Regions from separate parts of the Robertmurraya beringensis genome, predicted to be linked through region 3. Evidence: riboswitches for the same ligand, from Rfam matches in the RefSeq annotation. Region 3 holds a riboswitch; each other region holds the start of a gene.

Region 1 (4,002 bases), on a different contig from region 3:
GAACTACCCATTCCCTTCTCATCAAAGAACAGAATGAATTCTGTTCTTTGATGAGAAGACCACCAAGCAAAGCGCGGTAGTTACCCTTACGTTCTTACACTAGTAAACAAGTTAAATGCGACAACTATCTTGACAAACACCGCTTTGGTGTAACGAAAACTTTTTAGAGAGTGTATGATTTTGTCCATTTTTTTACCTCATGTTTAATAGTGTATATAAGCTCAGCCATATTTCTGGTTGTCCTTTTTCATATGGTTTTACTATACCAGTAGCCAACCTAGAACGTAACTGCACTTGTGGCTTCGACCCCGTCACCTAAAATAAAGCCCGCTAGTTACTAGCGGGCTCTCCAATGTAAGAAAGAATATCTAGCTATAAAATACCAATAAACTACATTGAGTACTCAACCCGGACAAACTAAAACTGCACTAATCAGGTTTTCGTAACTACCTAGTAAAACTTTTCTGGTCACAGTTTAAGCATTTTTTAAACTATGTTATTTGAAAATCTATATATTTCATCTTGATATTCAGAAACCTTTTGTTTTACTTGTTCTATTTGATTTCTAGACGGCTTCTTCTTTATTGTTTGATAAATGGCAAATGTACCAATTATTGAATCATTTTTAAAAAAAGGAACTGACCAAACTGATTGGAAACCTCTTTCCAAAGAAATTCGCCTCTCATGAATACATTGTGGATCCGAAAAAATCTCAGAGTAAACAATGTCCCTTGAAGCAATTGCTCTACCACAAATCATTTCATGAAACAGTTGCTTATCATTTATATCCTGAAAAAATTCAAAATATTGTAAAGGAATATTGGGTGCAGCCCCATGATAGATCTTGTTTTCCTCTTTCACATAAAAAAGGATAGTAGCAAAACTATTAGGAATAAATTCTTCTAAATCCAGACATAGTTTACCTAACTTCACTTTTGCATCTAATACCATAAATTCCTCTTCGGTTATCCCATTATTGATTAACGCCTCTAGATGGATTCTTAGATTATTCTCTTTTTTAGCAAGCAAAGGATTTATTTTTTTTAGTAATTCTTTAATTTTTTTATTTGACGAGTATTCCCTCATAAAGACAACTATGTTCTTATTTTTCATTTGTTTCTCCTATAATATTTCATATTATTTTAATCGTTTTTTTCTACCTCTCTTTATAAAATTTTTAATTTATCTGAGCTTGAAGTAATGAGTGAAGTGTTAATAACTAACAATAAAAAGCCCACCAAAAGATTGGTGAGCTTTAATAAAATAGGAAATAATCCTACCATTTTATTAATCCAACCCTTTCGGTAACCCGGCGATCATTGCTGTACCTAGCTTTAGACCCGTAGCTTTGCGTCCTTATTTTTCAATAAGTTTGCCATTATCGATGGTATATTTTCTTTAAAAATCTCTAAAATAATATTTTCAATTTAATCTGCAAAAGTAGTAGCATATACCCATTAAATTTATCATTATACAGTAATAGGATGCAATATCAAGATTACTAAAATACCTTAAAACTTTGTAGGGTAAGGTTCTACCACTAAAAGCCCTAATTCATGATAAAAAAAGAGGTTGACGGTAACCATCCGACAACCTTACTCTAGAAAGGGTTTTACCCCTTTAATACTTCATAATGTCTAATAATATCATTAGCAAGTTGGCTTGACTCCTCAAGACCACATACTTGTTGAAGAACATACGACACTCCATGTTCGTTAATCATTGACTGAAGCTTTACTGCATCTTCATCATCTTTGTAATCAAAAAGTAAGGCTGCAGCAATAGCCTTTGCTAAATTATCGTAAGAAAGGCCCGCTTTTAGAGCTTGTAGGGCTGGACGAACGAGTCGATCCTCTGGTCCAAGCTTTCTTAACGGGGAACGACCTACTCTTGTCACACCATCATGCAGATGAGAATTCTCGAAACGTTTTATGATTTTCTCAATATATTTCTGATGTTCTTCCGGATCTAGATCGTACTGTTTGATTAAATAAGCACCCGTCTCACCAAGTGTGGCCTTCACCTGATTGTAGATATCCATATCCGCTAGAGTTTGGTCAATCGTTTCTTTTTTTGCCAGATAACCGAAATAAGCAATAACGGCATGTCCTGTGTTAACCGTAAACAGCTTTCTTTCAATAAATGGAGCTAGTTCAGGAACGATAATCATTCCTTCAATAGGAGGAATTTCTTCTTTCGTTTCTACCACCCATTCATGGTAAGGTTCAACAAGTACATCGAGAGAACCTTGATTATTTTGAATCGGTACGATACGGTCAACAGCAGAATTTAAAAATTCTACATGAGCAAGTACCTTTTCTTGCGTTTGATTATCAAGATGCTCTAAAATATAACCCTTTAATAAGTCAGTAGCGGAAATTTGATTTTCACAGGCAATGACATATAGCTTGTCACTATTCTCTTCTACCCTTGCAGCCAATCCCTTTGCAATTAAAGGCGCTATTCTCGGGAGAATGTTAGGTCCAATAGCCGTCGTTAAAAAAGCTGCCTTCTTGATTGTTTCTATTACTTCATTTTCCTGTGTTAAATTATTCAATCCTGAAACATTCTCAATAAGAATACTCTCTTGTGCATCTGTGGCAAGCTTCACTTTATATTGTTTTTCATCATTTAATTGATTAATGATTGGTTCGGCAATGTCTACGAAAGTAACATGGTATCCTGACTGAGAAAAAAGGGCTCCAATAAATCCTCTCCCGATGTTACCTGCTCCAAAATGTACTGCTAATTTCATTACATCATCCCTCTATCATTTATTTTAAAATTCGACTGTAAATAATTCGAAAAAATAGACTCTAATCTCTTATAAATTAGTTCTTCATTTGCCGATGAAAAAATCAAAATAGCTTCATCGGTTTCAATAATATTTGTACTAATTAAGCTAATAATCTCCTGCTGTCTGTTGCTTAACTCTAATGGGGCCAGCATGAGCAATAGGTTCTTCATCATGACCATGTTTCCATCCATTCCCCTAACCAGACAAGGATTAGGCAGATGAGCAATTTGGAAAATCAGCTCACGCACATGCTCATTTCTTGCATGAAATAAGGCTAAATTGGTCTGAGGAATCCCGAGCCCCCCTCTTTTTTCCCTCTCTTTGAGCGAATAAAGAATGTCCTCAGATTCAGTCACTAGATTCTCTTTCTCGGCAATCTGCAACATTTTATTAAGGATCAATTCCTGGCTTTCCGAATGGTTCATCCTGTAAAATCGGTAATTTTGCATGATAGACTCTATACTATGTTGAATACTCTTAATGTCCTCTAGCATGTCATGCAAATCGATGTTTTTCTTAACAACAGATGAAGGTACAGAATGACGTTCGATCTTTTTGTATTTTTCACCCTTTGCTATGGCTTCAATATTATTCTGTATAAAGCTTTTAATCGTATCAATGTTCTCCGTACTCAATAACGGGTTCACTAAAATGTATTCTTTATTGATGAAAGGCAATCTTACAGTGGAAATAATCACGTCATATGCTTGTAAGTTCACATGTTCCGATATTTCTTTAATCGACTTAATATCAATTGAATCAATTTCTGCTATTTCTTTTTTGATTCTACTAGCCAACATCTTTGAAGTCCCGATACCGGTAGGGCAAATCACCAAGGCTTTAATGGTCAAATGCTCTTCCTGCATTAATAATGCGGAACCGAAGTGTAACACCATAAAAGCAATCTCGTCCTCAGGAAAATAGTCAATGGACTTAAACTCTTCCTTCACACTATTTTTTACTGCCATAAACAAAACCGGATACTTCCGTTTGATTTCTTCTTTTAGTGGATTAAACGACTCCATTTTCTGTTCGATACGAAAGAGCGCTGGCTCCATATGGGCAAGCAACCCTTGAAATAAGGAGAAGTCATCCGTTAAATTGACCTGAAGCTGATTAGAAACAGAGCGAATCACATTTTTAATCAGCTGAGCAAGTAATATGTTTTCAGGTTCAGCCTCAGCACCTTGAAGCTTTGTACCTTT
Region 2 (4,002 bases), on a different contig from region 3:
GAATCGGAAATTCGTGAGCCACACCAGCAACTAGTGTACCGATCGTGAATAAACTCATAGCGACTAAAAATAAATTACGAACAGAATATTTCTGTATTAAGAAGGCCGTAGCCGGAATTAATATCCCGTTAACGAGCATAAAGCCTGTAGTTAACCATTGAACCGTGGCAGCTTCTACCTCTAAATCCTTCATGATGGATGGCAAAGCAATATTTAATAAGGTGTTATTTAAAAACGTGATGAAAGCCCCAATTAACAGAACTCCAATAATTCCGTATGGCGGCCGTTTATCTTGTTTTTCAGCCATGTATGTTCCCCCTATACTATAAGTCCAATAAAATGTACTTCAGTTATATACTTAACATATATTATACCCTCAGTACAAAAAATGCAATGGAAAAACACAGCTAAATAATGGGTTTGTAACCTTCAGAAAAATAAGTTACTATACTTTTATACAGTGAGTCCAAATATGAATTCAGGTGATACGATGAAAGATAGGAAGCAACATGTTATCGATACAGCACATCAGCTTTTTGTAGAAAAGGGATTTCAAGCAACCTCCATTCAAGACATTTTGGATTATAGTAGTATTTCTAAAGGAACCTTTTATAATTACTTTTCTTCCAAGAACGAACTACTTATGGCCATTTTCCGAGTGATACAAAAAAAGTTTGAGCACGAAAGAAACGAACTCTTAATTGGAAAAGACCCGTCAGATATTGAAGTGTTCATTAAGCAAATGGAGCTGCAAGTGAAGACGAATCGAGCGAGTAAACTGATTCCTTTATACGAAGAAGTACTATTTTTAAATGATTCTGAGTTAAAAAAGTTTATTAGTGATTTTCAGTTACGAATGTTACGTTGGGTATACGAACGCTTTGATGAAATTTTTGGAGAGAGCAAGAAGCCTTATCTTCTGGATGCTGCCATTATGTTTACAGCTATTTTCCACCATAACCTTAAGTACGAGAGAATGGCGAATAGCTTAAAGAGTAATCCTGAGCGAGTAGTCAGATATAGTGTCAATCGACTTGTGGCGTTAATGAAGAATGTCGGGGAAACCGGTGAGCAACTTCTTTCACCAGAACTGTTGGATGATTGGTCTCCAACTTGTCATAAAAAAGATAAATCTTATCAAGAAAAGCTGACTCTAGAAATTATGTCATTGAAAAAAGAAAGCATGAATATGCCCGACTCTGTGAAATATATTGAGCTACTTGATTTTATTCTAGAAGAACTTTTGCAACCTAATAATCAGAGGCAATTTGTAGTAGAAAGTGCTTTAACAACCTTAGAGGGGCACTTAGGAAAAGCAAAACTGCAACAATTACGTTCTTATATTAAGTAAGAAAGCTAGCAGGTTTCTGTACCTGCTAGCTTTCTTTCGTTATGGTTTCATGGTTTTCCAGCTTCCCACATGGTGGATAGCCATTCCCTTATACCCAGGGCTTGTTCCGTAATGTGAGGCAACGGAAGCCAGCTGTTCGTTCATGTAGGCTTCCCCTTCTTCAAAAAAGGAAATCATATCGCCTTCGTCTGTTGCCCCTGTTTCTACACCGATGACTAATGCCTTATGGTGTTTGCCAGCAAAGGCTACTTCATTTTTTACAATTTCAATGATGGCAGGAGCACTGTCACGGTAGGCCATAATTGTTACACTATTCGTTTTTGTAATAACCCACTCTGCTAGATTTCCTTTGCCATACGTATTGTTATAAGACACTTCATCAAACCAGAATGGCAGGTCGGCTTCAAGTGGCAGTTTTAAACCTGCAGCAGAGGTATTCGCTTTTGTGATTAACTCTTGAAAGCTTTTGACAGTTGCCGCTCTATTCGTATTCCAACCGCTATATAAGTAAGGCTCTACATCTAAATGAATGCCTGTAAATTTTTGCGAAGCGGTTGATCCTGCTTGATAGGTTTTCAACCAATTCATTAACGCATCTTGATTTCGATATCCTTTTGGAGCTACCCAGCTTGGTGCTCCGTCTAGAGCATATACTTTTATTCCTTTTACGGATGCCTTCGTAATAAAGCTACGATATACATTCATAGGGATATCACGGTCAATTTGTACATACACTTTGTTGATTTGCTTTTGTTCAAGAAAGCTTAAGGTTCCTGTTTCATTGCTCACAATGTCCCACGGATTCCAAAGCCATGTGGAGCGATCTACCGTAGAAGCACTCATGTTTGATCCAAAGCCTCCCATTGAAAAAAGCAACACCATAATCATAGATACAACAAGCTTTTTCATTTTACGTTCCCCCATTCTGCAAGCCGAGGCTCACAAAATGAGACCTGGCAACCTGACGACCATTCGCATGATAAGCGATTAGGCTCACGGCTTTGCGTCCTTCCCTTTCGGTAAAGTTTGCCTTTTACAGTTTTTCTTTTAGGCTCTTTTCTAAAACATTGTTGCTATATACACACTTTTCAGGAAATTAACTCTATGTTTCAACAGCTAATCAGAATAATTTCATCCTTAGAAAAGAGCTACTCTCCAAATAGACCAAAAAACCCAGCGTTATGCGGGGAAAAATCCGGCATTTGGGATTTTTCCAAAGCAACTAACTGTACGAAAACAGTCATCTTTTATTATACTTTATCAAAACCGACTTTTGCCTCAGGTATTTTTACCCAATCAGCAATTTTCTTAATCTTTTTATAATGAAGAAAGATAGAACTCCGATGAAGGCAATGTATAACTCAATGATCCATAAGCTCTTAATGTATCCAGTTTGGAAGAAGGCTAAAGGAAAATCAATCGCCGCATGAGCAATTATAGCAAGCAGTACGTATTGAAACTTCTTTTTAATGACCGCTAGTAAAACAAGTAAAGTGAAAGCGATTTGCATAAAGAGAGCAAAGAAACGCTCTGGTATTGCCCATAAGTAGTGAGAGATTCCTTGATTTAATAACGTCTCTTTAATGGTTGCTGCCTGATCACTTGGAAGACTGGCTCCTATAGATGAATCAAATGTACCTGCATTGATCATCGTTGCAAATAGAAGAAATGGTACCACCGTTGAAAGGGCAATAACTACGGCTTCAATGCCACCCCAGCCTACCCCGAAAGACAGGCCACCCCTGTAATCCTGATATTTTTTTAACAGCCAGATAAATAAGATACACCGTCCCAATTCCTCGAAAATCCCTGCAGCTAAACCGCCATATAATCCAAATAACCATGGATGGTCCGCATAGTTTGGAAAACTGGTTATGACGAGAACATGAAGAAGTTTCTCTAATACTTGAGTGATAATAACAAACCCAATGCTCCCTATTATTAACGGCTTCAGAGAAATGCCTACCTGTTTTTTTGTCATCAGAATGGCACTCACAAATAGAAGAATGGAAAATATGATAACTGCTACCATGCTCAAGATCACTGCATTGCTAATCATAGTAAATCCCCCTTGTTTTTATTATCATTATTGATAATGATAATATTAAATCATGAGTAAGATTCTGTCAATTGGTTTCGTTCTTTTTTTGTCAATTAAAAAAGCACCCCTTAGGAAGTGCTTATTTTCTGGCTATATGAACCTTTAATTGTTTCCCTTTTACCGTGGTATGTTTCATTTCGGACAACACCTGTGGCCCTTTGCCATTTAGGATTTCTACATAAGAGGCCGTGTCAAGAATCGTGATAATTCCGATATCCTGTGCAGAAATACCCTCAATTTTACAAATGGTTCCGACAAAATCCACGGGGCGCAGTTTCTTTTTCTTTCCGCCATTAAAATAGAGTTTGGTGATATCCTTATTGAGTTCTTCACTTTTTAGTTGCTTAATCTCCGGCTCTGAACCAATCTTCTCCTCAAAGGCAGATCGTAATCTCTCCACCTGCCCCGAAGCAGGTTTCTCCTTCTGTGGAATGTGAAAACCAATAAGCTGCTCTATTTCTTCTAACAGTCGTCTTTCTCTTTCTGTAACAAAAGTTGTAGCCTTGCCTTTCATTCCCGCCCGGCCGGTTCTTCCTGTACGATGCACATA
Region 3 (4,002 bases):
ATCATACAGACCTTTGGAAAATACAACATGCAAAAGAAGGAAATCTAGCTCACCAGTTTTATAGTGGAGAGAAGTTTTTACTAGATGCAGATACTTCACCTTATCCAACTGTTTATGTAAAGGCTACATTGAATGCTATTCGGACGGATAATAGTCTAGTAAGTAGTACCGTACCTTTAGCTTTTAAGACTAATATTCTATACAAAGGTGAGTTGTACGACGAGACTTTCCTACAATATCCTAAGAATTTAAAAGTAGGCCCAGCTACATTTGAATTTGAAGTGAAATATGCGAACGGTGTAATTAAAAAAGATACCGTAAATATTGAGATAATTGCAGATTCATATAAAACATTCTTATTACACAGACGATATTAAGTAGGTTACTTGCAGATCCAACGAAGGATCTGCTTTTTTATTGCCTATATAAAGACGAATTGTAATATACTGGAGTTATCCAAAGGTATAAAAATAATAACATTTATGGTACATTTGGATAGTAAAAACTCTTACATACACAGCAATTCTATAATATAATTACTTCAGTGAAATAAAGACTATTAGCAGAATTAATATATTATAAAACTTTTTTTATCCTAAAAAGTAGACATTAAAGGGAGATTAGTGGGCATAATTACCTAAAAGTCTACCAAAATTAGTTTAAATGGTATATTATGGTGATATAAATTAGAATTCTGAATTAAATTTTAAGGAAAAAATCTTAAGTTAGAATCTAGTAGTTTACCAAAGCCTTAACATGGCAAGGGAAGCGAAGAAATATAATCTTTATATGGACACTTGGATTATGTGGAGCGACTAGTGTAACCGGCCCTCTTAATTAAACAATTTATTTAAGAGGAGAAATGAATAATGAAGAAATTGCGAAACCAGGGTGTTTTCTTATTAGCGTATTCTGAATTTAATTTTGTCTAAATTCCGAATTTGTTTTTTAAATAAGAATATTTAACTTTTTTGAAAAAAATATAATTTGTACCCTAATTTATTGTGGAAATTTACAATAATACCTTTTGTAATTATGTACACTATAGTCAACACACACGGACAAAGGATGATATTTCATGCAAGAATCAATTATTAATGTACTTTATTATATAAAACGAGTAGTATTTCAAGGCGAAAATGAATCAATGACAGAATTAATTTATGTAACAAAAGAGAACAAAACTAATTCAGACGGTATTGTACATGTAACCCCAGAAATTATAGCTTCTTCTCTTAGAACGATTCCTTTAAGTGAAATTAACAATGAATCATTATCGTTTGAAGAAGGCGAAGGAAAAGTCTATATTTCAGAAGAGGAAGCATTAAAATTATCTAACTTAGCTACGATGGAAGTTGATCCAGAATTTCATAATAGAATAACAAAGTTATTTTAACCCTTGTACCTTTCTAGCAAAAAATGATAAAATTTGATTATAGTTTTTTTATGATTTTATTATTTTTTTGCAACCTATTTTAAGGTTAGCGGGTTCTCTATTTTAAACAACAGCGCCCTTTGGGGATGAGACGAAAACACACTTTTTGTTGTGTTTATTAAAGTCCATTCTCAAAGGGCGTTTTTTTGTGTCCTTAAATGGAGCGGCTTGAAGATCATAATTCATAAAACTATCTTAAAGAAACTTTAAGAAAGGGTGTTTTACATGGACTACATTTGTTGTAGTTGTAACAAATTTTGTAATGTTTCTTATTACAAGATTAAGGGCGCAGAGTATTGTTCTGAGGATTGTATTAGCAGGAAGTTAGGAGATGATGAACATGTTTAAAATTACATGTTTTGCTCCTATCGACCCTAGCGACTTAGAACAAAGACTAAAAGGAATCTATTTTAAAACTGTAAGAAAAGGCTTTGAATGGTCAATGGATGGCTCCACGTTTCGTATAGAACCGTTTGAGAATCAACCAAGAACCTCAATGAAAGCCTATCGTATCAGTTTTGATGGAGAGATACATGGAGGACAATATCTATTCGACCTAACAATCGGTTGCTTAGAACCTCTTGTAACATGTGTGGAGTGTATTCTGGATTACCCAACTATGAAAGACGTAGATTGGATGAAGGAATTAAGAAAAAGACCGTCGTATCAAATGATCGACCCTAGAGGACTATATATGAAGAAAGGGATAAGTGCCATTGTAACCAATGATTCTTTAACTCTTAAACTTCATAGTAGAAAAAACAATAATTTAAAATTAGTGGATGCATTGAAAGAGATTGATATTCTTCGAGAGGACTTGGTACCTAACGAAGACTGCAATCTCTTTTCTTGTTTACAGGAGGAAATCGCATGATGATGATCGAGTTTTATACGGGGATTGAAACACAATTTGTAGTGACTGAACACCGCATTTATCGAAATGGAGAGGTTATTGCTGAAGGGGATATTCAAGTTTACCACCTAATGTTAAATGAGCATGCTTTCTTTCACATTGAACAAGGTGAAAACAACCCACCTTTATTTCTTAAGTTAGATAAAGTAACAGCAGTCTTACCTAGTCAAGAAGTGTACAGAGGAACGAGACGTAATCGTACCGCTTTTAAAATGTCGTATTTGGTTCGTAAGCATGAAGAATGGATTCGTAATGAAGAAGTTATTTCTGCAGTTGATGGAACCCATGCACGACAAATTTTGAAAGCCCAACATGGCAATGATTTACGTGGAATTCGTTCTACTCATGTTCCTTCGATGTTGGTATCAACAACTCCAAATCAAAATCAAATGTAAGGTAAAGGTGATTACAAATGGCAGAGTCTAAAAAATATCGATTTCTAGATTATTTTAATCGTAATAAAAGCCGAGTGCTTCGTTTGCTAAAGCAAGAAGGGGAATATCAATCATTCTCTAGTGAGCATGGCTATTTATATCTATTAGAAGTTGGGAAGGTAGCTGGCAAAGCACTCAAATTACAAGTAGGTGTAAAGTCAGGAGAACTAATAATCTTAGATGTTGTAACAGCAGCATAATCAAGGAGGAAATTTCACATGAAGAAAAAACTTTTTAAGGCAACATTAACGAACACTACAGTTAAAGATTGTTTTGTTGGAGAAGATTGTATCGTAGATTTTCTTTATCAACATAGAGATTGTAGCAGTGTTCTACTAAAAGGTGAGATGAATGAATTTTATCTTAAAGCTGAGTATGGGAAAGTCACTGATTGTATGGATAAAGAGGTGGAAGAACGAATTTCTACTTCTTTGAATGACGTTAAATCAGCAGATAAAGAACAGAAATGGTCCCCATTGGAGGTATATAAAATAGACTTTGAAGTATTTACCCTGGAATCGGTTTATATCTATTCACCGAATAGAGAACAAGTTGAACAGGATTTTGCTCTTTGGTCTATCTTTGATCCTACGGACATTTCTCAAGTGGCATAATTTAAACATTTTACTTACTTCATAAGTAAACTCCCTTTCTAGTGGGGCTCTTACAATAAGACTCCCGTTATGCTAGATAGGGGGTCTATGAGGTGATAGAAATGGTTAAGAAAAAAGGACAAAAGGTAAATCAACCTTCGATTGCAGCATCTCTCATAGAGACATTTATCGAGGAAGGGTATTACCCCGAATTGAAACAATCAGAAGGAAAATTAAAAAAGCTTTCATCTTCCATACGAGAACAACTGAAATCGTCAGAAGTGAAGCGTCATGAATTTACGAAACATGGGTTAGTCGGTCGATTCATTGCCAAAAAGGTATATGAGACCGACTATCTTGCTTTAAATGAGTATTTATATGACGTAGGATTATTGCTTCAAGTAGCTGAAATTGATAATAAAGCTATCCAAAGTAATTTTCTTTACTTAGATATGATTCAGGAATTTAAATTGGAAGATACATTCTATGTGAAACCGAATTTCAACAAAGTGGGAAAGGAGTTAAATAAGCTCCCAGACTCTTTTGTGATTTCGGAAGATTGTGCGATAGATGAACTGGCCAGTCAAATAGCTACGTTAAAACCGCGCGTCAAAGAACTCAAGAATG
Region 4 (4,002 bases), on a different contig from region 3:
TTTCGTGCCACCTTCAACAAGCTGTTCAGTAACCGTATAGCTCTTAACATTTTTAGATAACACGGTCCCTGATACTAATTTTATTTCACCATTAGAGTAAACAATTTTATTGCTTATTTCATTTCCATCTCTTACCGTATTCGAGATCGTTTCCATAATAAAACGAGCCTCACGCTGGAGTTCATTTTCCTTTGCTACTGCTTGTTCCATTTTTGTCCCATAGCTAAACAGGGTAAAGGCAAGTGCTGAGATACTTACCATAATTAAAATGACAATGAGTAATTCAATTAGTGTTACACCTTTTTCATCTCTCATTGCTTTTTCACCACCGTGACAAGCTCTAAACTTGAAGAGTCAGTTGATACTATTTTTGCTGTTACTTCAAAGAACTCAATCGCACTATACGTAACCGGATTTACTGTAATTGTTACTTTCGCATCATAGTTAGCTATAGTAGCGGTGCCGCAGCTCTGATCTTTTTGGCAATAATATTGTGTAGGGGAGGTTCCGCTTATATACCCCTTTTCACGGATAATCTCCATAATTTGTTGACCATAATAATTCAATTGCGTGTCTTCCCCTTGCTCCACTGTCCTTGTAAAGGAACCCGTCATAATTAGGAGCAACGGTACAATCACCATTCCAGCAATAACAACAGAGATCAACAATTCAATTAATGTAACTCCCTTTTCGTTGTTCATATCATCTGCCCCTTATAGGAGTAGTGAGCTGTACCAAGTCCAAATTTCTTCCCCATACAGGTAAGCCACTAATGTTCCAATCATAATCGAAGGCCCAAAGGCAATCGGTTCTTTTCGTTTAACAATTTTTAATGCGATTAATAGTATTCCAACAATGGCTCCTACAAACGAGGCTAAAACCAAGCTCATTACAGTTAGTGCTGGACCGAGTACCACTCCAATAGCTGCATACAGCTTAATGTCACCGCCACCCATGCCGCCTTTGCTGACAACAGCTAGCAACAAGAGCAAACCGAAACCAACTACACTGCCTAGTAAGTAAGTTAAAAATGGTTCTTCTCCGATGAAGAAACGTACAATAACAAGAACCACAATACTTGGTAGAGTAATCACATCTAGAATCAATTTTTCACGGATGTCTGTTAAAACAGAAAGAATTAATAATGTTGATAAAAGAATGGCAGGAATTAGTTCTGAAGTAAGCCCTATTTCTTTGTAAACAACAAAAAATATAATCGCAGTCATAGCTTCTCCTAATGGGTATAGAGGAGAGATTTTTTCTTTACAATAACGACAACGACCTTTAATGAATAGGTAACTAAATAGAGGAAATAAATCAAAGAAACCTAACCTGTGATTACAGGAGGTACAGTGGGATGGTGGGTAGGAGATGGATTCTTTTTTTAGTAGGCGGATGGCTACTACATTGAAGAAGCTACCGAATACGAGGGAAAATAAGATAATAAATAAATCAAATATATACAATTCATTTAGCTCCTTTCAGAGATTTCTCTTAAAAACAAAGCTGCCACAGTCTCAGAGACGCGACAGCTTTTATTTCTCTATGGAGTAGTTACACAGCTAGACTCAACTACACCATTACCATCAATTCTAAATTCTGCAGCAGTAGTTCCATCAGCGCATGTTGTTGGAATTTCATTTAGAAATTCTGGGACTAGCTCAGTAGTAGTTATTACCTCGTCTGTACTCCCTGGCCATACTCCCTCAACTGCATTAAATCGATTTACTGCATCTTGAACAAGTTTCAGATTTTGTAAATCTGTATTATCCTCAGCCTCTTGTCTCTGACTCATAACCATCGGAATCGCAACAGCAGCAATAATCCCCAAAATAACAATAACAACAAGTAGTTCAATTAGCGTTAAACCAGCTTGGTCTTTCATTTTCTTCTTTAATGATTTTAACATGAAGAAAGGTCCCCTTTTAATTTTTTTATGTTTTTTCGAGAGCTTGTTCTTAAATTTGGGGATAAAAAAACCTTTACAGCTCATTCAATGGAATGTAGTTGTAAAGGTCGGTTGCACCAATCGCTCAATATGACTCAGGTGCCCACGTACAAGTCATATTTCTTCGCGCCCTTATTTAATGAAAAAGACTCTGTGATAAACATTACTTATTTACTAGTATTCTACACTAAAAAAAATGAAAAAAAAAGAGGTTTTATGTAAATTTAACACTAGGTAATGTTAGGTAAATATTATATTAAAACAGCGCAAACTCTTCTTACTCCCTTATTTTATTTTTATTCATCCATTCCCTTTTTACACTCCTTATTTTTCAGAAATAATAATGTGAATATATTTTAGGTATTTCAAATCAACTGGTTCTTTATACCTATAAAACACTATAATAAACTCAGCGTAAATAATCTGACAAGTTGCTCCTACCTTTTTCAGGTAAGAGCTTTTTTATTGTTAAAAAATATCACAACATAACAGACAGAATATTCAAACATACATATAATACAGAAATAAACCCACCAATTATATGAAACCTCTTTTGCCCTCCAACCCAAAAAAACTAACCTTTTTACAAAGGTTAGTTTTTTAATCAATCATTCACTACATCAGAAAAGGTGATTCTATTGGAAAAAGTATTTTTTATGAATGAAGCGATTAAGTTAGCGTGTGAAAATGTGTTAAGTAATCATGGTGGTCCTTTTGGGGCAATTGTGATTAAGGACGGGGAAATTATCGGTAAAGGCAAAAATGAGGTCACCAGCAGCAATGACCCTACTGCCCATGCAGAGGTTCAAGCGATTCGTGAAGCTTGCTCCTATTTAGGCAGCTTTCAACTGACAGATTGTGAGATTTACACAAGTTGCGAGCCTTGTCCGATGTGTATCGGAGCGATTTATTGGGCGAGACCAAAGGCCGTCTATTATGCGTGTACGAAAGAGGAAGCTGCTAAAATTGGCTTTGATGATCACTTTATTTATGAAGAAATTAGCTTGCCAATTGAAGATAGAACGATTATGATGAATCAAATTACGGTTGACGAGTATAATCTACCTTTTAAAATGTGGGAAGTATCATCTGACAAAACAGAATACTAGTCTCTTATAGACACTCTAGGAGGAGAGTATGGATAAAAACAAACTAAAACAACGTATTGAAGCAGCCTCAGGGAAAATAGAGGCTGATCTTGTTATAAAAAATGGCAAGATTATTGATGTATTTACCGGCGAAATTTATGAAGGTGACGTTGCCATTACAGATGGAGCTTTCGTTGGTGTAGGGCAATATTCTGGTAAAAAGGAATTTGATGCAGGCGGCCGATACGTATGCCCTGCTTTTCTGGACGGTCATGTTCATATTGAATCATCTATGGTATCTCCGAAGGAATTTGCGAAGGTTGAGCTTTTAAGAGGAGTGACCACTATTGTTGCCGATCCTCATGAAATCGCCAATGTACTGGGTGTAAAAGGCATTCAACTTTTACTAGATACATCGGAAAATCTCCCCTTCAATTTTTACTTTATGCTTCCTTCCTGCGTACCTGCCACTAGCTTTGAGTTAGCGGGTGCCACACTTGAGATTGAGGACTTGTCCCCCTTGTTTTCCCATCCAAGAGTGCTCGGTTTAGCAGAGGTGATGAATTTTCCCGCCGTGAAAAATGCGGAAGAGTCGATGTTAAATAAGCTATATGAAGCCAAGCGGTTAAACGCAAAAATTGATGGTCATGCTGCCGGTCTGAGCGATATGGACATTAATGTCTTTATGACTTCTGGTGTGCGTACCGACCATGAGTGTACCACGGCAGAAGATGCGATGGCACGTTTGCGCCGCGGGATGTACCTTATGATTCGAGAAGGCACCGTTGCTAGAGATTTAAAGAAGCTGCTTCCTGTTGTGAATGAACGAAATGCTAGACGCTGTCTATTTGTCACAGACGATAAGCATCTTGATGATATCCTGCATGAGGGAAGCATTGATTACAATGTTCGATTAGCCATTTCGGAAGGACTCGACCCCCTTACGGCTATTCAGTTAGCTACCAT

The links. Region 3 has a riboswitch for cyclic di-GMP ahead of ACFFHF_RS17030 (hypothetical protein). Riboswitches for the same ligand answer to the same signal wherever they lie in the genome.
Region 1: it holds a riboswitch for cyclic di-GMP, as region 3 does, so the genes downstream of both, ACFFHF_RS12280 (GAF domain-containing protein) here and ACFFHF_RS17030 (hypothetical protein) in region 3, are expected to answer to the same signal.
Region 2: it holds a riboswitch for cyclic di-GMP, as region 3 does, so the genes downstream of both, ACFFHF_RS20530 (amidase) here and ACFFHF_RS17030 (hypothetical protein) in region 3, are expected to answer to the same signal.
Region 4: it holds a riboswitch for cyclic di-GMP, as region 3 does, so the genes downstream of both, ACFFHF_RS00605 (competence type IV pilus major pilin ComGC) here and ACFFHF_RS17030 (hypothetical protein) in region 3, are expected to answer to the same signal.

The regions. Positions count from the first base shown of each region.
Region 1 is NZ_JBHLUU010000081.1:3,091-7,092, reverse strand. Features, by position in the region: gene ACFFHF_RS12280 (GAF domain-containing protein) at 487-1,113, opposite strand; cyclic di-GMP riboswitch class I at 1,301-1,387, opposite strand; gene ACFFHF_RS12275 (mannitol-1-phosphate 5-dehydrogenase) at 1,613-2,755, opposite strand; gene ACFFHF_RS12270 (BglG family transcription antiterminator) at 2,755-4,002, opposite strand, start outside.
Region 2 is NZ_JBHLUU010000123.1:23,657-27,658, reverse strand. Features, by position in the region: gene ACFFHF_RS20540 (DHA2 family efflux MFS transporter permease subunit) at 1-307, opposite strand, end outside; gene ACFFHF_RS20535 (TetR/AcrR family transcriptional regulator) at 491-1,351, shown strand; gene ACFFHF_RS20530 (amidase) at 1,391-2,260, opposite strand; cyclic di-GMP riboswitch class I at 2,304-2,392, opposite strand; gene ACFFHF_RS20525 (YhfC family intramembrane metalloprotease) at 2,640-3,410, opposite strand; gene ACFFHF_RS20520 (DEAD/DEAH box helicase) at 3,532-4,002, opposite strand, start outside.
Region 3 is NZ_JBHLUU010000114.1:6,323-10,324, forward strand. Features, by position in the region: gene ACFFHF_RS17025 (CARDB domain-containing protein) at 1-377, shown strand, start outside; cyclic di-GMP riboswitch class II at 756-839, shown strand; gene ACFFHF_RS17030 (hypothetical protein) at 1,079-1,396, shown strand; gene ACFFHF_RS17035 (hypothetical protein) at 1,776-2,309, shown strand; gene ACFFHF_RS17040 (hypothetical protein) at 2,306-2,743, shown strand; gene ACFFHF_RS17045 (hypothetical protein) at 2,761-2,982, shown strand; gene ACFFHF_RS17050 (hypothetical protein) at 3,001-3,396, shown strand; gene ACFFHF_RS17055 (hypothetical protein) at 3,489-4,002, shown strand, end outside.
Region 4 is NZ_JBHLUU010000005.1:35,600-39,601, reverse strand. Features, by position in the region: gene ACFFHF_RS00620 (prepilin-type N-terminal cleavage/methylation domain-containing protein) at 1-315, opposite strand, end outside; gene ACFFHF_RS00615 (type IV pilus modification PilV family protein) at 312-701, opposite strand; gene ACFFHF_RS00610 (prepilin peptidase) at 714-1,466, opposite strand; gene ACFFHF_RS00605 (competence type IV pilus major pilin ComGC) at 1,544-1,909, opposite strand; cyclic di-GMP riboswitch class II at 2,006-2,089, opposite strand; gene ACFFHF_RS00600 (nucleoside deaminase) at 2,587-3,057, shown strand; gene ade (adenine deaminase) at 3,086-4,002, shown strand, end outside.